3 regions of the Halobacillus sp. B23F22_1 genome follow, and region 2 is predicted to be linked to each of the others. Evidence: predicted binding sites of a transcription regulator. Region 2 holds the regulator's gene; each other region holds the start of a gene.

The links. Region 2 encodes LexA, which represses DNA repair genes until DNA is damaged. Its sites were predicted from a motif close to CGAACATATGTTCG; they were not measured.
Region 1: ACGTNH_RS20160 (YolD-like family protein) is a predicted target of LexA. The motif match lies at 5,009-5,022, and genes of this name have one in related genera.
Region 3: ACGTNH_RS02795 (DNA polymerase IV) is a predicted target of LexA. The motif match lies at 2,787-2,800, and genes of this name have one in related genera.

The regions. Positions count from the first base shown of each region.
Region 1 is NZ_JBIEKE010000005.1:23,659-31,096, reverse strand. It holds gene ACGTNH_RS20185 (hypothetical protein) at 28-339, opposite strand; gene ACGTNH_RS20180 (hypothetical protein) at 571-744, opposite strand; gene ACGTNH_RS20175 (ArdC family protein) at 809-1,633, opposite strand; gene ACGTNH_RS20170 (hypothetical protein) at 2,244-2,900, shown strand; gene ACGTNH_RS20165 (MerR family transcriptional regulator) at 3,286-3,918, shown strand; gene ACGTNH_RS20160 (YolD-like family protein) at 4,650-4,988, opposite strand; gene ACGTNH_RS20155 (hypothetical protein) at 5,300-5,863, opposite strand; gene ACGTNH_RS20150 (DUF4352 domain-containing protein) at 6,054-6,713, shown strand; gene ACGTNH_RS20145 (coiled-coil domain-containing protein) at 7,030-7,438, opposite strand, start outside.
Region 2 is NZ_JBIEKE010000002.1:587,702-595,139, forward strand. It holds gene tkt (transketolase) at 1-1,804, opposite strand, end outside; gene ACGTNH_RS10810 (DUF896 domain-containing protein) at 1,969-2,202, opposite strand; gene ACGTNH_RS10815 (YneB family resolvase-like protein) at 2,275-2,934, opposite strand; gene lexA (transcriptional repressor LexA) at 3,239-3,862, shown strand; gene rraA (ribonuclease E activity regulator RraA) at 4,054-4,536, opposite strand; gene ACGTNH_RS10830 (hypothetical protein) at 4,915-5,472, shown strand; gene glnA (type I glutamate--ammonia ligase) at 5,715-7,046, opposite strand; gene ACGTNH_RS10840 (MerR family transcriptional regulator) at 7,069-7,438, opposite strand, start outside.
Region 3 is NZ_JBIEKE010000001.1:564,576-572,013, forward strand. It holds gene ACGTNH_RS02780 (glycoside hydrolase family 13 protein) at 1-40, opposite strand, end outside; gene ACGTNH_RS02785 (endonuclease/exonuclease/phosphatase family protein) at 64-852, opposite strand; gene ACGTNH_RS02790 (PTS transporter subunit IIBC) at 856-2,523, opposite strand; gene ACGTNH_RS02795 (DNA polymerase IV) at 2,819-4,075, shown strand; gene ACGTNH_RS02800 (DMT family transporter) at 4,107-5,087, opposite strand; gene ACGTNH_RS02805 (helix-turn-helix domain-containing protein) at 5,159-5,440, shown strand; FMN riboswitch at 5,574-5,733, shown strand; gene ribD (bifunctional diaminohydroxyphosphoribosylaminopyrimidine deaminase/5-amino-6-(5-phosphoribosylamino)uracil reductase RibD) at 5,873-6,967, shown strand; gene ribE (riboflavin synthase) at 6,971-7,438, shown strand, end outside.

The sequences.
Region 1 (7,438 bases), on a different contig from region 2:
ATAACCCAAACCTTACGAGTAGCTTTTTCATACTTTATAGCTATTCTTTTTCATTTCGGCAACCTGTTCAACTTCATTAGCCTTATTCGTGAGGAAACGCCAATTGTACACGTCAGATCGATACTTGCGAGCATATTTTAATAAACATAATAACTCGATGGTTTCACGCTGCATTAATTCTTTGGTCGATAAAAAAATATCCTGTTCTGACGGTAACTGCTGAATATTATGGGCCAAACGGTTTCCGTTTTTTAAAATACAGCGCTGCTCTAACTCCATCTTGCAATAAAAACAATAACTTTCTTCAACCTCTGAACCACAATAAGCACAAGTTTTCATTTTCCCCCTCCTTATCGCGGTATTAGCATGTTCTTTAAACTTAATAACTAATTGAAAAAAGAGAAGTAGAAAAAACACGATAAAAGCCGTAGTAAGGCTGTATAACACATAAAAAAACGCACAAAAGACACTAAGCGTTATCGAGGTAAAACCCGTTCATAACACGTTTTTTCTATATAACAAGTATTCATCTATATTGTAGCCCCCTATTTAAACAGGGGGGCTCCTGGCTTATTGATCGTGGAAATAATCCCCATCCAAAACTTCTGTATCATCCCAGGTATATTCATCTAAAAATTCTTCCAGAGTTGTGTCAATTTGTTCTTCTAGCCATTCTTTAGGAAGTTGAATTGTCCCTTCATAACTACCTAACGTCACATAAGAAACCATTGTTTTTCGTACCATTTATAATTCCTCCTTAGCCCCTGCTTGCTTTCAAGCAGGGGCCATTTTATTTATGAAACTTTGTTTAAGAAAACTCTATCCCTAAAATATGATCACTAGCTTTTTGAGCTTTTTGAGATGCTTGGACAATCAAGGTTTTATCATCCTTTAATTTTTTCAACCAAGATTGAATATAAGAAGCGCTATTATCAATGGTGTTATTCTCAATTCCGGTCAATCCGCAAAGCATCGAAGCTCCTAATTCTGCAATTAATTCCTCTTTACTATAGTTTTCACTTCCGAAACTGATTTTTCCTGTTACTCCATCTCGATCTAACCGATCTTTATGCCCTGTGCTGTGGACTATTTCATGAAATAAGGTGCTGTAATATTCGTGCACATTGGGAAAGTCTTTCTTAGGTGGAACATTGACGCGATCTTCAAACGGCACATAATAAGCTCGGCCACTTTGAAAGCTGTAAGATGGACCATTAAAATATTCCCTTTTAATCTTCTCGGCTTCTTCTATGGGGTTATGATCGAACGTTTCATAGGTTCGTTTCATTTCTAACCCTTCCACTTGAGAGCCAACTTCAAAAACTCGATAATACCGCAGCAAAGGGATCTTTTTTTCTTCTTCCGTTTCTTGATCTTCTACGTTGAGCATCTTCCAGAACACCACAATATGAGATTTTTCACCTTTCTTTACCTTTCCTCCAGCTTCTTTGATCTGTTTAAAAGTGGCATACTCGCCACCGTCCAGAAGCATCGTATTAATCCCTCGATAAGGTTTTTGAGTCTTCCAATTCACCGCTATACCATTCGCCCAAGGTTTTCTCCAAGGAACAACCCCTTGCTCCAACTTCTCAATGATTTGGTTTGTGATCATTTCATAGATTTTTTTGCTCATGGTTTTTCTCCTCCTTGTTTTTCCTTTGGAACTCCGAAACGAAATATGTTCCCCAAAGGGGGATTATTTTTCCCTTTTGCTATGGAGAATCTCAAAACACACATAAAAAACCGTCCATACATCATGGAATACCGTAGCGAAAGCGAAGGCTATGCCGTGAAAGTGTATTGACGGTTTTTTCATCTTCTTAGCTTCCAGCAGGAAAGGTTCGGGTGTCCTACCTGCTGGAAGGTTAGAAGATTTGTGCTGTTTTACGATTCGGAGTGCAAAAGGAAAAATAACCATAATAAAAAGCAGGCGTAGGCCTGCTTTCCTCTTCGTCTTGATCTAGGGGTAGCGTCAGGAAAAGGCGAATTTACAATGGTAAGCTCTTTACCCTTATTCAATAAACGGGCGCTTGGAATAGGGAACTGTTTTTGTAGAGAATTTTTATTTGGCAGTTATTGTTCTCGCCCCAATCTAGATCTTAAGTCTGAGGGGTTAATTTGTAAAAATATTGGTTTTTTTCATAAAATTGGTACTAGTTTCACTAGTGAAACTAGTTGTTTTTTTTTACTATAAACATAACAGGGTAAAAGAAATTCAAAAAAGTTAGAGGAGGAAAATTTTTATGTTACAAAAAAGAGCTTTGGTGTTTCTTGCAATGACCGCCACTTTATTAATTGGACTGATGTTATTCCCAATGGCATCTTTGGCAGCTGAGGAAACAGAAAAACAAGACTCCATCGAAGATCTTGAAACTATGACGTATAAAGAAAAAGAAAATTATTTTGATAAGCAAACAAAAAGAATTAATAACTCGTATGAAGTTAATGAAGTTTTCTCTGAAAAAGATGAGAAGATAATAAAGGCTGCTGCCAGATTTGAAGAAAACAAAGTGAAGCCTCAATTTGTCGATCAGGAATGGCGATTTTTTGGTTCAAGAATAAATAACTCTATTGGCATTTCGGGACAAGTGTCAGGCAACGTATATATTGATGTAGGTTGGTGGAACCACACTCTATCAGTCAATGGAACTGTGGACGGTACAAAAGGAGTAGATCAATCTCGTGTTCGTGTCCATTTTGTAAGTTATGGTCTTATTGGAAGTAGTGGGGTGGGTAAAACCAACGATTTTTGGTTGAATTCTGGCTGGGTAAACAACAACTATGCTACCCTGAATACGTCTCACGACTTTTCTGGTAATATCGTTTATCACACTACAGATGTTTATGGGGAGCTACAAAATAACAGAGGTACACTGGTGATTCCAGGAAGAGTCAGATAGAATCGGCAAAAATTAGACGTTGTTGTCAAGTAACATGAACCGTTTTGCCCCTTTGTATATGTCTTGTCCGAAGGGGTTTCTTAGGGTGAAATTTATATAAGATTATACTACAATCGGGTGCTTTAGCTTAATAAGTCAAATCAAAAAATCGGTTCCTAAACTTTATAAAGGAGCCGATTTTTCTTTGTTCCATTTTGCATAACGCTGTAAATATGCATTTTCCTGACGCTTTCCCAACTGGGGGTTTCTTCAAGAAATACGAACCGCCTTAAGGTGAACTTATAAAGAAATCATATTTAGTCAAAAATCGTCAGAATAAAGAGAAGAAATCTTCTTGCTGTTCTTGTCCCTCATTGGTACGTTTAATAAAAGAGGTGATCGCGTTATGAACGACTCCTATAATTATGGCTTTTTTGCTAAAGAAGTGGCATTAAAACTTGATATAAAGTCAAGTACCTTAAGACAATGGGCGTTAGCATTAGAAGAAGAAGGCTATGAATTTCAACGGAATGATAAAGATCAACGCATTTATTATGATCGAGATATTAGCATGTTCTTTGAGTTAAAAAAACTCATCGAAAAAAAGAGAAGTAGACACGACGCGATAAAAGCCGTAGCCAAGCTGTATAGAGACCGAGAAAACGCTGAAAAGACGCTAAGCGTTATCGAAGAAAATTCCGACCATAGCCCGTTTTCTAAAGAAGATGTACAGTCCCTCATTAATGAAGCTGTGGAACATGCCTACCAAAAAGGAAAAGAGCAAGGAGAACAAGAAGCTCAAATGCTTTTCGAAAAAATAGACGAACGTTTAGAAGCTCGTGATCGTCGCTTGCTGGATGGCATAAATCAGAAGGTAGAAAAGTTTTTAACAGCTCCACTAGAAACAGCAGCAACGAAAGAAAAGGATGAAGAGTGGAGTAAAATGGATGAAAAGCTAACTAAGGCACTGAAAGAACTTGAAGAAATGAGAGAGGCCCAGTTACACAAGAAGTGGGGTTGGAAATTCTGGAAATGGTAAAAGGCGAAAAAAGCAGTCCCACAATTTGTGAACTGCTTTTTTCTTATGGAATTGATACGAATAGGCATAAATTCTAAAACTCTCGCATACCTTGCTAATGCTTTAGCATCTAAGAGCAATCATTTTATAAAGGCATTAGCATTACCCCATTCCTATTTTTTAATCAGCCACGCAATAAAATTTTGCTTACCCCCGTCAACTTAGCAATCCTTTGTCTTTAAAAACTTTCCTCAACACTTGATTCATTAATTCTGACTTATTGGAAGCCTGGTCAATAATGGCCAATACGTCAGGATCGAAATAAAACCCTCTATACGTACGTTCCCTTTTACTTTGCTTTTCCTGTCTTAATAATAGATCAATAGCATCAAGAGTATTTTCTTTTCCTATGCTAGCACTAGTATTAGTACTAGCACTAGCTATTCGCTAGTACTAATGCTTTTACCTCCCTAGCACTAAATTTTCCTTGTGCTAGCGTTAGTACTAGCTAGCGCTAGTAATATTGCTAGCTAGTACTAGTAATGTTGCGGACTCCTCTGTCCATGGCCTTTTCTTTTGATCTTGGCCTACTCCCTTGATCCATCTCAAAGCACAAAAAAGCCATACCTCAAAAATTAAAGTATGGCTGTAGTCATATTTTCTAAATGGTTTGCATACCTTGCTAATGCTAAAGCTTTTCAGTATGGTATCAAGCATTAGCATAGCCCCATTCCTAAAAATTCACAGATGCATCAAAGGATAGTAACCTCCGAAATATCCTCAAACAAAAGAGTTAGAACTTCTTTGGACTTCGGGTCAGTGCCCCTCACTTTTTTGGTACTAGGATTCATATCTATCACTTTTATAGATGCATAACTGAAATTAAAACCATTGTGGTACTTTACTTTAACAGTTAAATCATTAGCCATGGATCGCTGCAGCGCAAAGCTGTTTTCCTCCATTTGCTGTTCATCTATAACTGGCTTTTCTATTCGCTCATCTTCTTTCCACACTTCTTTTAACATCTCGATGTGTTCTGGCATCATGATGGACGTCCATTTGATAGTCCCACGATCTTTCATATTAGCCATGGTTTCTCCTCCTAATAACTAGAACATTTGTTCTTATTATATGTAAAGAAATAGGCGTAATACAATAAAAGATTCCGTTACTTCTCATATACCGGAACGAAGTGAAGGCTATGCCGTGAAAGTTTATTAATGGGTTCCTTATCTTCTTAGTTTCCAATGGGGAAAGGCATACAGTTCCTGCCCCATTGGAAGCTTAGAAGTACGATTCGGAATGCAAAAGGAAAAATAACCATAATAAAAAGCAGGCGTACGCCTGCTATCCTTTGTGGTAGTTAGGTTTTCTTTTGAAATTCACCCATAAAAGGCACGTTTCATTCTTTATTATCCAATACTTTATAGCCATCCTCCATGTGATGCCTAGCTTGTCTTAAACGATCACTACACAATTCAAAGAGATTAGGATCATTTTTATCTACAGCTATTACAATATTTTCAGTAAAGAAACGGGCATCTTCTTCAAACTTGAGAAAGTGTTTTTGCGCCTCTGCCGTTGTGGCTGGAGAATTGAGAGCGTAAATCTGATCAAGCATTGCGAGAGATTCGGCCGTTGTTACTTTAAAGGACCGATAATCATCTTGTGTGTCGGTTCCAAAAGCATAAGCCTCTAAAAATTGTAAAGTTTTATCACTTTCTTCAGTGTAACGATTCAGCAGTTCACGGATGGCGGTTTCGTATTCAAAAATAGCGTCTTGCTCAGCATAATATTCTTTTTCTACCACGTTAATTTTGCCTCTTTTTCTTGGCTTTTCTTCAGGCTGCTCTTCAGTGGATGGTTTCATGTCTGTCACTTCTTTTTTTGGTTGCTCTACATTTGTACCTGTAGAACATCCTATAAGTATTCCTAAAAGTAATATGGCTAGGATCAATCTTCTCATAAGACTACCTCCCTTACCCTTTTTTGTAAATTTATGAATTTGCAAGACATGAATATATAGTACAATAGATTCCGGTCATTTATACCCTTTATTTCTAAGTATTTTACAATAGATACATATTTTTATAGATTATATCTCGGTATTGAAGTAATATTAAATAGATTACAAATTAGAATTAGGGGGCTTTTCAATTATGTCTAAATTGGTGTCATGCAAAGCGTGTGATAAGGATATTGCAAAGGGTGTTAAGAAGTGTCCGGACTGTGGGAAGGATCAACGTAACTGGTTTATGAGGCACAAAATAATGACGTTTATAGCTGGTATTATCCTTATATCTATCCTAGGAAGTGCATTAAGTGGGGCTGGAAGTGAAGAAGCTTCAACAGTTAGTAGTGAAAAAGCCACAAAAGCTAAGTCTGAAAGTGAAGAAACCGTCTATAATGTTGGTGATACTTTTACAGCCAAAGGAGATCAGTTAGAAATAAGTCTAACTAAATTTGAAGAGAAGGATGTAGTCGGAGATCCTGATTTTCTTGGTAAGAAGGTATCGGATGGGGGGACTTTTGCAGCCATTCAGTATACAATGAAAAATGTCTCTGAAGAACCCGTCGGCATGTTTGATTATCCTTCGATTAACTTAGTTGATGAAAAGGGTACAAAGTTTGACTCTGATGTTGATGCTAGTAGTGGTTATGCGGTGGAAACAGATATTGATAATTCTAAAATTTTGTCTGACTTAAACCCCGATATCAGTGTTACAGCAACTGAAGTTTATGAAGTTTCTAAAGATAAATTTTCTCAAGGCAAATGGTATATTCAAATAGGTGAAGAAAAAGTTCAAATCAAATAATAGTGCAAATAAATTTAAGGGCAACAACAAATTAGAAAATTATAGAGGTAGAGTCAGGGTAATGGTTCTTATTATCTTGGCTCTTCCCCTACATGAAAAAAATCCTCAATAAAAAAGCACCATACCTCAAAAATTAAAATGGTTTGCATATTTTCTAAATGGTTTGCATACCTTGCTAATGCTAAAGCTTTTCAGTATGGTATCAAGCATTAGCATGACCACATTTCAAAAAATAAAAAAAGCAGCCTTCATAGCTGCCTACATAATGGCTACTTCCGATATAACAGTCTTATTATTCATGTAATTCATTATTTTTCTAGTCAACATTCCACAAACTTAAAAATTCGGCACGTGTATCGTCCATTTCAGCAAGTATTGCTTGAAGAACTTCTTCATTACCAACACCGGTTGTAGAAAAAATTGTTATAGTCGATCTAAATGTCTGGTCATCCATATTTTCTTCTGCGATTTTATATGATACCGCTTTTATATTACGGTTCTTCGATATACCTGAAAGCACTTCACTAAAATCGTAATTTTTATCAATTAGGCCATATTCAAGTATAAATTTATCTACTTTCATTCTTCCAGATTTTACACCCCTTATTACTTCTTTAAAATCTTTCGCGACATTTTCAACCTTTTCTGATTTAAATTCTTTTGATAAATCCTCGCTATTTATCTTTTCTAGATTCTGATCAACTTGTTCAAGAGCAGCGTCGTAT
Region 2 (7,438 bases):
TTTCTTTATAATCGTCGTTTTGAGCTTGGAAACGATCAAAGGAAGGAACGCTGACAACGCGAACATCATACCCTTTAGTTTTCAGTTCTTCTTGCGCTTTAACAGCAAGCTGGACTTCTGAACCAGAAGCTAAAAGAATGCCATCAGGTGTTTCTTTGTCAGAATCAACAAGCACATATGCGCCTCGTTTTACACCTTCGTACGCTTTCTCTTTTGTCCCATCAAGAGTCGGAAGACCTTGTCGCGTAAGAACAAGAGCATTTGGTGTTGTATTTGATTCTAAAGCAATTCTCCAGGCCGCACTAGTTTCGTTCCCATCAGCCGGTCGAACAACTGACAGATTAGGTACAGCCCTTAAAGAAGAAAGCTGTTCAATTGGTTCGTGAGTTGGACCGTCTTCTCCTACTGCAACAGAATCATGCGTTAATACATAATTAACAGGCAAGTTCATAAGCGCAGATAAACGAAGGGCCGGACGCAAGTAATCGCTGAATACGAAGAACGTTCCAGCATACACTTTCAAACCACCGTGAAGCGCCATGCCGTTTAACGCAGCAGCCATCGCAAATTCGCGTACTCCGAACCAAATATTTCGGCCTGCATAATTATGTCGTGAAAAATCTTCTTCCTCTTTAACAGCTGTTTTGTTTGAACCAGCTAAATCAGCACTTCCGCCGAAGAAGTAAGGAATCGCTTTTGATAAAGAATTAATTACTTCACCAGAAGCTGCACGAGTAGCCAGGTTATCTTCACCTGGTTCAAAGCTTGGAAGATTCTCTTCCCACCCTTCTGGCAGCTTACCTTCTTTAGCTAATTCAAATTCTTCAGCTAATTCAGGATATTTCTGTTTGTATTCATTAAATATGTCATTCCATTCCGATTCTTTTTTCGCACCATTATCTTTCACTTTGTTGCTGAAGTCTTCATACACTTCGTCAGGTACATGAAATGGTTCGTGCCCCCACTTGTAATATTCTTTCGTTGCTGTGACTTCCTCTTCGCCTAATGGCGCGCCGTGAGAATCAGATTTTCCTGATTTGTTAGGTGACCCATAACCAATAACCGTTTTAACTTCAATCATTGTAGGTTGGTCTGTGTTTTGTTTCGCTTTCTCAATAGCATTAGCTATTTCTTCAGTATCTGTACCATTTTCTACACGGATTACTTGCCATCCATAAGCTTCATAACGCTTTTCAACACTTTCACTAAATGAACGGTTCAAATCTCCATCAAGTGAGATATCATTAGAATCGTATAGTACGACTAACTTTCCAAGTCCTAAATGACCGGCAAGCGAAGCTGATTCTTGAGAAACACCTTCCATCAGGTCCCCATCACCACAAATAGCAAATGTATAGTGATCAACAACATTGTATTGATCTCTATTATATTTCGCGCTTAAATGCGCTTCTGCCATTGCCATTCCAGTTGCCATGGCTAATCCTTGACCTAGCGGTCCTGTGGTTGCTTCCACACCGTCTGTGTGTCCATATTCTGGATGACCAGGTGTTTTGGAGTCCCACTGACGGAATTCTTTTAAATCATCAATGGTTACTTTATAGCCGGAAAGGTGAAGCAGGCTATATAAAAGCATAGATCCGTGACCGGCTGATAAAACAAATCGGTCTCTATTGAACCAATCTGAATTATTAGGGTTATGATTCATAAATTGTGTCCATAACGTATACGCCATAGGCGCAGCCCCCATAGGCATTCCCGGATGGCCCGAGCTTGCTTTTTCAACTGCATCAATAGTTAGTGTACGTATTGTATTAATGGAAGTTTGTTCAATACTGTTTGCCAAAATAATTTCCCCTTTCTTCTAGCGCGTATGTAACATGTATTATCGTATAATGAAATGAAGTACGTGACAAGTTTCACAACGGATTTTCTTCAGGAGTCACTCATTTAATTTCCCCCGACCCTTAAAAAATAAACAAAAAACCGCACATCATGTGCGTGCGGTTATTAATGCTTTTTCTCATTTTCTTGCATTCTCTTCAGCTTCTCAGGAGTGACGTCGTTACCTTCGGGATCAACTACTTTCATGCCTTTCAGCTGGTTTTTAAAAGACTTTCGAACGTTTTTTAAATATTCTTGACGTAGTTCCTGTTGTTCTTCTTTTTCTTTATCCGTAAGTCCTTCTTCCTTGGACTTATGAGAAAGCTCATTTATACGATTTAACTTTTCGTTAGAAATCATTTAAAATTCTCCTTTAATGTGAGGATCTAAAGAAAAGACAAGAGTCGATTCGACACTTGTCTTTTCACTATATTAACGCTCTTCATTTAGTTTTTCAAGTGAGACAAACTCTCTGTATCTTCTATGTACAGTAGCTTTTGAAACATCAAACCCTAATCCCCGAAGGGTAGCTGCAATTTCATTAAAAGTAAGCTTATTATCTCTCAGTCTAACGACTTCTTCAATTGGAAACTCCACTCTTTCTCTTCCTGGTGCTAGGTGTTGGTTGGATAAGTTCTTTTGAGGGTTATATCCATTTTCTACTGCTTTTCTCATTCCTCTGCGAATTTTCATATTATGAATCTTTCGCTGATATTCTTCAACTATACCTACGATTTGCAACACCATTGAATCAGATTCTGACATTGTGAATTCACCTTGCTCAGTCAATGAATAGATTTTAACATTTAATTTTTGAAGTTGATGAAACAAAGCTATCTTTGTATTACCACGTCCCAGCCTTGTTTCATCTTGTATAAACAGCACATCAGCTTGCTCAGTTGAAAACAAATCAAGCATCCGAAACACACCATCTCGTTCTATTTCATATCCGCTGGCCTGTTCCTCAATGCATTCTATAATTTCTATAGATCTATTTTCGGCCAATGCTGTTAATTCCGCTTTTTGTCTAGCTAATGAACTTACTTGCTCTTCTTTTTCCGTACTTACTCGACAATATAAAATAGCTTTCATTTACAGTAACCCCTTCTCTGGCCTATTTCATTAAACACTCGTTACCATGGAATAGTATAAGAAAGCCAGGCTTGCTGCAAATAATAGAATATAAGTGACGTCCAGTTTTGAAAGTTTGTTAAACATATTAAACACTCTCCCCATTAAGAACAAGCGTTCCCGAAAACATCTGTTCTCATTTGTTAATTTCATTATATACGAACGTCCGTTCTTGTCAAACATTTTTTTCGAACGCTTGTTTGTGTTTTTGGACAGCACATGATAGAATGAAACTACTATAATCCTATGTTCGAGGTGTTTAAATATGAGTAAACTTTCAAAAAGACAGCAAGAAATACTAGACTATATTAAAGAACAAGTACTATTAAAAGGTTATCCACCATCTGTAAGAGAGATAGGCCAATCTGTCGGGCTAGCTTCAAGTTCTACTGTTCACGGCCACCTGTCAAGGCTGGAAAAGAAAGGTTTTATCCGCAGAGATCCTACTAAGCCGAGAGCAATCGAAGTTATTGAATTAGAGGAAGATTCAAGTATACCTCGTACAGAAGCTGCATACGCCCCTGTTATTGGTAAAGTAACGGCAGGATCTCCCATTACGGCCATAGAAAACATTGAAGAGTATGTGCCTCTCCCTGACTCTTTAGCCGGGGGAGATGACAACACGTTCGTGCTTGTCGTACAAGGGGAAAGTATGATAGAAGCAGGAATACTAGATGGCGACATGGTCATCGTCAGGCAGCAGACGACAGCTAATAATGGTGATATTGTGGTAGCAATGACAGATGACGAAGAAGCTACTGTGAAAAGATTCTTTAAAGAAAGCAACCACATTCGCTTACAGCCGGAAAACGCCACGATGGAGCCGATTATTTTAAATGATGTGTCTATCCTGGGCCGAGTAGTAGGATTATATCGAACGGTACACTAATTTTTTAACTTGGGGCAATAGAATCCCCGCGCATAAAAAATCAGCTGACTTCAATTTGGTCAGCTGATTTTTTATTCTTTCTCTTATATAGTACTAGGGAGAAGCTCTAAAGGCTCATTATTTCAGAAAATACCCTATATTTGCGAATAACCTGAAGTAGTACACTTTAATAATCCTGGCAGGCTGTCGTATTAATCATGTAAATTTTCAGAGGCTACCAGAATACCATCTTCATCTACATAAACATAATCGTTTGGATTCCAAACAACATTACCAAACTCTAGAGCTATATTTTCTTCTCCTTTTCCTTCTTTTCGGCTTTTTAGAGGGAGGCTTCCTAACGCGATGACCCCTGTTTCAGCTTCGCGGAGTTCTATACGATCTCTAATATACCCATTAATGATAATTCCTGCTAAGCCTTTTTTGGCAGCTATTTCTGCTAAGTTCCCTCCTAATAATGCACAATTTTTAGAAGCTGCTCCATCGACAACTAGCACGCTGCCTGAAGGGATTGTTTCCAGCGCCTTCTTAACAAGAACATTATCGTCTTTCACCTTAACAGTGAAAATAGGTCCAAAAAACCTTTCCTTTTTCCCTAAACTTAAAAATGAAGGTTCAACAATTCTTACCTTTTCTGGCACACGATCACATATATCAGCAGTTTTGATGTTCATTATTATTTCCTCCTTCATAATTTTTCCTTCCATTAAAATATAGACTCTCATCTCAATCATTCCGTAAAAAGAATTCATCCTAAATTACTTTCCATGTATATCCGTTTAAATCCTGCAATCCTTCCTAATTATTTAGCTTCATACACAAAATTCTTTAATTACTAGAAACTAAAACCTGTTCAGCATTCCAATGCTAATATACTTATAGCAGCCTGCAAATAAAGAAGAACAATGGCGACGTATAGAAATGAAGCAGTTTAAAAAAATCGACAAAATAAGTTTGTAACCGCCGGCAGAAAATATTTTTCTAAAGGTTTTGATAAATTAAAACAATTATTGTATATTTTATTACAACAATTGTTTTATTAAGGAGCGCATATGATACAATATAATGTCGAACAAGCATTAGAAAAATTGAAACAATATAAAATAACAAAGAACAAAGAAAGCCTACGTCGTTGGCTGCGAAACGGGACGCTAAAAGGCATCCCACCGACCTCTAGAAAAAAAGGATGGAAAATTAATGAATCAGATTTATGGGGGTTTATTAAAGATCGCGTACCAGAGACATCTTTAATAAAAAATAACACAACAAATGTTGTGAAAAATGAAGATTATCGAGAATTCGTACGATCTGAAATGTGGTGGGAACTTGTACGCAAGAACTTATTCGAAGGTGCAATAGAAGTGAAAAAGAAAGATATTCAAATATGTTGTGAACAATTGAACTGCACGAAAGATTTTGAGGAATATCTATGGGGCCTTATTAATGAACACACTTGGCAGGCTACACCACGAATTTTTTATTTACATGATGCTTTTCTATTCCGCAGTCATCGCATTAAAATGAATACGGATTATATAGAGATTAAAGAACAAGTTTTATTTTCTCTGATAAACGATGTTTTAAGTGATAAGATTGACTCTTTTCGTTAATGTATAATTTAGCACAGCGCGCATAAACCTTTCCGTTGTCCCGCGTAGGGAAAAGACTAATATGTTGATTTTGTTGAGCCATTTCCTCATATGAACATTCTTTTAAAAGCCACCACAAAAAATCACTTTCAATTTTTCTTCACGTTTCATATATTTGTGAGTGCAGATTAAGTTATTCCAAAGTACGTCTTGCTTGTACATAAAAAACCTCTTAACGCATTAAACGTTAAGAGGTTTCATTATTAATAAGTTTGTAAATACTGTTCTCTTTCCCATGGGTGTACTTGCGTACGGAACATGTCCCATTCAATTTCTTTCGCTTCAATAAAGTGCTCAAATAAGTGCTCACCTAGAGCTTTCATCATGATTTCATCTTTTTGAAGCTCTTCTAATGCATCATACAATGTAGCAGGAAGATCCTGTACACCATGTGCTTCGCGTTCTTTTTTGTTCATAACATAGATGTTACGATCGACAGGAGATGGAGCTTCCAGTTTGTTTTCTACACCATCAAGACCTGCAGCAAGCAATACAGACATTGCCATATACGGGTTTGCTGCCGGATCCACGCTACGTACTTCTATACGTGTACTTAACCCACGTGAAGTAGGTACTCGTACCAATGGACTGCGGTTTTGTCCAGACCAAGCTACGTAACAAGGAGCTTCGTAACCAGGCACAAGACGCTTATAAGAGTTAACTGTTGGATTCGTAACAGCTGTAAAGTTCGTTGCGTGCTTAATAATACCCGCTGTAAACTGGTAAGCCACTTCGGAAAGCTGCTCTTTTCCACCTTCATCAAAGAAAGCATTGCCGTCCTCGTTAAATAGAGACATGTTAGCGTGCATTCCTGAACCGTTTACACCAAACAACGGCTTCGGCATGAAAGTAGCATGAAGACCGTGCTGGCGGGCGATTGTTTTAACAGCAAGTTTAAACGTCTGAATGTCATCACAGTGTTTAACTGCATCAGAATATTTAAAGTCAATCTCATGTTGACCCGGGGCTACTTCGTGGTGAGAAGCTTCAATTTCAAAGCCCATTTCTTCTAATTCTAAGACGATGTCACGACGGCAGTTCTCACCTAAATCTGTTGGTGCTAAATCAAAATATCCGCCTTTATCGTTCAATTCTAACGTCGGCTCATTGTTTTCATCTAGTTTAAATAAGAAGAATTCTGGTTCTGTTCCAATATTAAACGCAGAGAAACCTAACTCTTCCATTTTCTTAAGGTTACGCTTTAAGTTATAACGAGGGCAGCCTTCAAAAGGAGTTTTATCTGGATTATAAATATCACAAATAAAACGTGCTACCTTCCCTTTTTCAGATGACCATGGGAATACAACGAACGTATCAAGGTCAGGTACTAAGTACATATCAGATTCTTCAATACGAACAAATCCTTCGATGGAAGAACCATCAAACATCATCATGCCGTCTAAAGCCTTATCTAATTGGCTGAAAGGGATTTCAACATTTTTTATTGTCCCTAACATATCCGTAAATTGAAGGCGGATAAATTTTACATTTTCTTCATCAATCTTTTTGTAAATTTCTTCTCTAGTTAAACCCATCTTACTCCTCCTAGTACGACAATTAGTGGAAGAATCTTGACATTTCTCCCTGTCTTAAACTCATTTTTCCCTGTCTCCCTGCGGTGAAAAGTTCCTGTTGCAGCATACGACGAAGCTCTTTGTCGGTAAGTTCATTGTGAACCTCTTCGACTTCTTTTTCATCATACGGTTCATTCTCCGGCTGATGAGTAATTGACAACACTTGTTTTATTCCAGCCATATTTACGCCTTTTTCAATTAAGGATTTGATCTCAAGTAAACGATCAACATCATTAAACGAGAAAAGCCGGCGGTTGCCGTCAGATCTAGCTGGATTTACAAGCTGATGTTGTTCATAATACCTGATTTGCCGGGCTGAAAGATCAGTTAGTGATTGTACAATCCCCATCGGG
Region 3 (7,438 bases), on a different contig from region 2:
CTTGATAGCCAACGGCTTCTTTCCACCAAACTTTTTCCACAAGTAAAACCTCACTTTTATCCTTTAATTTCGATCATATTCGATCTCTAATCCATAATGGTCAGAAATGACAGGCCCATTCTTTCCATCGAATACTACAGATGATTGATAAACGTTTACCTTTTCATTTGTAAAAATATGATCGATTTTTAAATCTGCTAGATTGTCATCCCATCCAGCAATTTTACCTTTAATTGTACTCTTCCCATTTTGTCTGCCAGCTTCTTGATGCGTATCGATAAATCCTTTTTGAAGGATATAATCATAACCTTCACCTTCTACATTGTCAGCTGCATTAAAATCTCCTAATAGAAAGCAGGGATGGGCGATTTGTTTGGTTAAGCGATCGACTTGGTTGCCGTAAGGTTCGTCCGCATCTCCCCACCAGCCTAAATGGCAGGAGTAGAGAGTGTGAGGAGTCCCGGTTATAAGAAGTGTTGCACCGACAATTTTTCTCGATTTCCAAAAAGCGATCGATTCCGATGAAGTAATGTAAAACTGTTCTGTTTCTTTAACGGGATGACGTGTTAATAATGCAATACCCTCTTCATACACATCATAACCAAAATGAGATACGTCCCAATGAAGCTCGTAATCTGTACTACCGAGGTTTTCTAAGTGTTGAAGCAGAAGTAACCCATAATTATCTTCTCGAATCGTACCGTAAGCAAGAGGAGAGTCCATATGCTGACTCACCTCTTGAAGAGCAACGGCATCGTAACGTTTTTTATGGATGGCTTCGGCGAGCTGGCTGATTTTTTTTAGTTGATTCTCTTCCTGCCAGGCGTGAACGTTAAGCGTTAACAGCTTCATAACTTACGCTCCTAACTTCGTTTGTATATCAGATTTTAACACGTCGGCTTTTGGACCGTAGATCGCTTGAACACCGCGGTCTTTCACGACAAGTCCCATGGCTCCGTCACGTTTCCATTCCGCTTCATCAGCTACAAGCTCCAAATTGTTAACCGTAACACGCAGCCGCGTCATGCATGCATCTACTTCTTCAATATTATCACTTCCGCCAAGCATAGCAATGACTTTATTCGCTTGAGAGTTCTCATCTTCATTTTCATTCCCGGCAGCTGTATTGCCTTCTGGAGGGACAGCATCTTCGATATAGTTGCCTTTTCGACCTGGTGTAGGCAGTTTCAACTTTCGAATCATTAAATGAGCCATTCCGAAGTTTAAACCAAAGAAGACAAGACATGTGATCACAAAGTTTATTAAGTCGCGGCCAATACCGGCATTGATCATTAAAGGCGTCCTCGTAAGAAGTTCAATAATGCCAAAAGCGTGAACACGGAGGTCAATTAAATCAACCATTGCAAAAGCTAATCCGGTCGTAATGGCATAAGCTACGTAAAGCAGGGGAGCAGCGAACATGAACATGAATTCTATCGGCTCCGTAACTCCTGTTAAAAATACTGCTAAACCAGCTGAAAGGAAAATAGACTTATATTTGTGTTTCTTATCTTTATCTACATTTAAATACATGGCAAGCGCAATTCCGATTAAAGAAGCAGTAGAAATAATAACCTGTCCTGCTTTAAAACGAGCAGGAGTTACGTCTTCTTCAAGTTCCTGATAACCTCCCATATCGCCTTGAGCCATCAGGTTATAAAGGTCAGTAGCCCAGGCAAGCCAAAGAGGATCCTGACCAGCAACCGCTTCTCCTGCATTCTGGCCGGTTTGCATAATGTATGTTCCGCCAAGCTCTGTATAATTAATAGGTACCGTCAGCATATGGTGTAAGCCAAACGGAAGCATTAATCGTTCCACAGCTCCGAAAATGAAGGGAGCAATAACAGGTGCGGTGTTTCTTGAAGTAGCAATCCATTCTCCGAAGTTGTTAAGGCCAGTTTGAATCGGCGGCCAAATGAAAGCGAGCAGTAAAGAAACAATTACTGACCCTGCCATCACGGCAAATGGTACAAAGCGTTTTCCATTAAAGAAACCTAAAGCTTCTGGAAGCTTATTAAATGCATAATATTTATTAAATAAGCTGGCTCCGAGGAAACCGGATATAATACCGACGAATACCCCCATATTGAGAGCAGGGGCCCCAAGGACGTTAATGAAATAATCACCAACGACCATTTCATTTCCAACAAGAGACTGGACCGTCGGACTCTCTTCAGCTAACTTATCTGAGCTGACCCCAAAAATTGCCCCGGTTATCCGGTTAATGAAAATAAAAGCAAGAAGGGCAGCGAATGCTCCGCCTGCTCGTTCTTTAGCCCATGAACCGCCAATAGCAACAGCGAACAAGATATGTAAATTATTTATAATCGCCCAGCCAATACCCTCCATAATTCGTGCAATCGCTTGCATAAATGACAGATCTGTAACAACCATATCCAAAGCCTTCCCTAATGAAATCATAATACCTGCTGCAGGCATTACAGCAACAACGACCATTAAGGCTTTTCCGAACTTTTGCCAGAAATCAAACGAAAAAATCGGTAACTGCTTTAACTTTGACATGTGATTTACTCTCCTTTTTAGTATATAGATTGGAATCGTTCTCATAAAAGTTATAAATAAATACGTTTTAATTTATGCAAACGTTTTCGCTGATTTACATATTAAACGATTTCATAAAGGTTGGCAATAAATTTACTGAAGATTTTTTGAAGAAGGGAGTTCAGCGGTGAATTGTACGCTTCTCATTCAGTAAAGATATAAGTCCCCTTTTGAGCAATGGATAAAATCGCCACTGTTCAAAAGGAAATCAACTGGTTATAATAAGAACAAACGTTCGTAATTTGGAGTGGTAGAAATGGATTATTCAAGTTATCCTCGGCATGACGTCCTGTGTATTGATATGCGTTCTTTTTATGCAAGTGTGGAATGCACGAGGCGCGGCCTTGATCCGAGAACAGCTCTTTTAGCTGTCGTGGGAGATCCGAGTCGAAGCGGAAGCATCGTATTAGCCGCATCGCCGGCTTTGAAGAAAAAGCATGGCATCAGCAATGTCAGTCGTTTTTTTGAATTGCCTGATGACCCTCATCTTGTCATTGCACAGGCTCATATGGGAGATTACCTGGAAGTATCGGTGGAAATCACAAAAATGATTATGAATTATGTGCCTCCGGAAGCCGTACATGTGTATTCCGTAGATGAGTTATGGGTGACGATTGATGGGTTAGAAAAGCTTTACGGTTCTCCTTATGACATCGCCCGTATGATTCAGGACAACATCCGCGATCAGTTCGGCATCGAGTGTGTAATCGGAATTGGGGATAATAAATTTTTAGCTAAAGTCGTTATGGATATTCATTCCAAAAAAGCAGAGGACGGAGTCGCAGAGTGCAGGTATGAAGATGTCGAACGGTTGCTGTGGCCTGTGCCGATTGAAGATATTTGGGGAATCGGCAAGCGGATGATGCGCAATTTAAACCGCATGGGGATTGTAACGCTTGGACAGCTGGCAAAACACCCGGTTAAATATTTGAAAAAACATTACGGCATTATGGGGGAACAGCTGCATTGGCACGCCTGGGGCGTTGATTTAAGCCCGGTGATCGGTGATTTTACAAAAACGGCACAAAAAGGTTACGGGCACGGCGTAACATTATTGCGTGATTATAGCGGGGAGGAGCTGCCGACTGTCATCCTCGATTTGTGCGAGGAAGCGTGCCGGCGTGCGCGCAGAGATAAGCAGGCAGGACGAACGGTTCATCTGTCGGTCTCATATTCGAGTGAAACAGGAGGCGGCTTCAGCCGGTCCATGTCAATGGATCTGCCGACGAACATTACGATGGATATGTTTCATTTATGTATGCGTCTGTTCCGTACATTTTACGATGGAGAAAGTAAGATTCGCCGAACGAGCGTGACGTTGACGAATCTCGATGATGACATAGCTACGCAGCTTACACTATTTGACGACCGACCGAAGAAAAAAGATGTCGGCATTGTTATGGATGAAATTAGAGATAAATATGGGTCCACGGCAATATTACGAGCAAGCAGCTTTACGAAAGCCGGGATTACGCCGGAGCGCAGCAAAAAAATCGGCGGCCATTTTGCTTAACCGTGGTTTAGAAAGGATTATGATTCTCCAATCATAATCCTTTCTCTCTTAATAAGGAAGGCTGCTTTTGGGAGTTTGCTTTTTTCGTGAAATAGCTGTGCAGCAGCATGCCTACAATAATAATCAACAGGCCGAGAGCAGCTATCCCGCTTGGAAGCGGAGAAGAAAGCAGAAGAACTTCTCCAAGCATAACAAAAAGAACCTGAGTAGACTGGGTGGCTTCAACAGCAGCCAATCTTCCTTGATGTGTTCGCACGCGGTCGGTTGCGATAAAAAATAATGTGGTAGCTATAACCCCGGAACAGACGCCGACGATAAATGTCTGCAGGAGCTGTTCAGAAGAAGGAGGCCCTACAGTAACCAATCCATAAACACTGAGCAAGATCCATAAGGGCAGACTTGCGACCGTCATCCCAAGCACCCGCTGGAAAGTATCCAAACGGCCTCCGCAAAGCTCCATCATTTTGCGGTTTCCTAACGGATAGGCGAAGGCGGCAATGACCACCGGGAGCACGCCTGCTGCAATCTGAGCTGCATTCAATTGACCAGCCTGTGGCAGTTGAATGAGCATCACACCGAGAAGAATAAACATGGAGATGGATAGAGCCCTGATCTCAATTTTATTTCTTACATGGATTGGACCATGATTCGTCGGCTTCGTTACAAAAAACAAAGGAGCGAGCAAAGTACCTGCCACAATCGTCATTTGCCATGTTCCCGCTACCAGCCATCCCGGGCCGTAGGAAGCAGCATATGTAAGTGGAGCGTAAAACAGACCGAAGCCAATGGTGCTCCAAATCAACCACGGCATAGGACGGCTGAGCATTTCATGAATAACTTGTTTTCCGCTTCCTCTTATATACACAATGAGGATGAGAAAAGGGAGCATGAAAAAGAAGCGCAGCGATGAGCTCCACAGCCAGCTGCCGCCGTCCAGCTCCATTGAACGGTTTAGAATAAACGTAACGGCAAAAAACATGGAAGCCGTAATTCCTAAAATAATTTCCCTCATATCTATGACCTCCCCATTTTATTGTATAGTATAGTATATTTAAAAATGAAAAGATAAGGAGAATGTTTACTGTGAAAGAAGAGCGGATAGACTCCCGCGAAGAGAGCTACACGTCTAAAGAGATGAGTGAACATATTAAAGTGGCACGTGTTCAATTCGGGAGAAATGTGCAAATTATACGTAATAAGAAGAACCTCAGCCTTGAGCAATTAGGGGAAAAAACTGGGCTTGGTCAAGAAACATTAGAGAAGATAGAGAAAGGCGATCTAGAACCAGAGTTATCCTTTGATGATCTCATTGATCTCTCGATAGGACTGAACGTCCATTTGATGGAACTTTATGAGGGAATGTAGTAGTGAGGATTAAGCGAGGATAAATAAATCTTATCCTTCAATGAGCTAAACTGAGCTGTCGTGACTGATGGAAAACAAATGGATTGCGATATTATCGAATTTCCATTATATTAATAGTAATACAACAAAATAATAAGTCCTTCGGGGTCGGGTGAAAATCCCAGCCGGCGGTAATGAACGTAATGAATCATACGTTCCGAGCCCGCGACGGGGAAGCAGCAGCTATGCGTTTCCCCCTGATTTGGTGCATAATCCAAAGCCGACAGTGAGAGTCTGGATGGGAGAAGGAATGAAGAACGCCATAGGTACAGTTGAAATTCTGCAATTGTATCCTTTATTAGGCGCAGCTTTGTGCATTTTAAAAAATGTAGAAACTAAACCCTGGGGAAGTATGTCTTCTTCAGGGTTTTTTGTATGAACTGGGGTGAGCAGATGGATCGTGATCAACACTATATGAAAATGGCCGTTGAAATGGCGAAAGGGACCGTGGGTCAGACCACTCCCAATCCCTCCGTTGCCGCCATTGTCGTCAAGGATAACCAGGTGGCAGGTCTCGGCGTGCATGTGAAAGCAGGAGAACCTCATGCGGAAGTTCATGCTCTTAAAATGGCTGGAGAAAAGGCGCATGGAGCTGATATTTATGTAACGCTTGAGCCGTGCAGCCACTTTGGACAGACACCTCCATGTGCTCAAGCCGTTATAGAGGCAGGGATTAAACGAGCGATCATTGCTTCTCATGATCCGAATCCTAAGGTAAGCGGAAGAGGCATCCAAATGATGGAAGCTGCAGGTATAGAAGTGAAAACGGCGGTTTTACGAGAGGAAGCTGATCAGCTTAACCGGGCTTTCTTTCATTTTATTCAAACGAAGCTCCCTTACGTACGCTTGAAATCAGCTATTAGTATGGATGGCAAAATTGCTACTTCTACAGGAGAGAGTCAGTGGATCACTGGAAAAGAAGCGAGGGCCGATGGACATCGTTACCGGCATCAGTCAGCAGCGATTTTAGTTGGGATCAACACAGTGATGATGGATAATCCGAAGCTGACCACTCGCATTGAAGGTGGAGGCAGACACCCGGTGCGAATTGTGCTCGATACTCATCTTCGCATGCCGCAATCTGCTCAGCTTGTTCAAGACCCGACAGCACCAACGTGGATTTTTACAGGTATTAAGGCAGACACAGCTCAGAGAACAGCGTTAGAAAGTTACGCTCACGTGCAAGTTATTCCATTAGATACACGAGAAGTAGAGGTAGAAGCTGTTTTACAATATCTCGGCGAGAAAAAAATAACTTCGTTACTTATAGAAGGCGGAGCAACCGTGGCCGACGCATTCGTACGTGCGGGACACGTAAATGAAGTCATTACCTATATGGCCCCGAAACTGATAGGTGGTAAAGAAGCGCTGACTTCGGTTGCTGGAAAAGGCATCAGCCAGTTGAAAAATGTGGATCAGTTTGAGTTTGTTTCAAGTGAACGAGTCGGTGAAGACTTGAAAATCATCTCTGTGAAGAAGGAGGGGTAAACCATGTTTACAGGTATTGTAGAAGAGATTGGTTCCATTAAAGGAATTAAAACAAAAACGGAAGCTATGGAAATAAGTATTAAAGCGAAAGATATATTAAATGATGTCAATTTAGGTGACAGCATTTCAATTAATGGTGTGTGCTTAACGGTTACAAGCTACACTGAGCAAAGCGTTGAATTTGATGTCATGCCTGAAACATTCCGTGCAACGAACCTGCATGAACTGCAGCAAGGGAGTCCAGTAAATTTGGAGCGTGCAATGGCTGCAGGCGGACGATTTGGCGGGCACCTCGTCTCAGGTCATATTGATGGGACAGGGCAAATTGTCAGCAAATCACCGGAGTCAAATGCCGTCTATTATGAAATTGAATTACCAGAAGAACTTGTTAAATATTTCGTATATAAAGGATCGATTGCCGTGGACGGTACGAGCTTGACCGTGTTTGGTGTGAAGGAAAACCGAGTCACC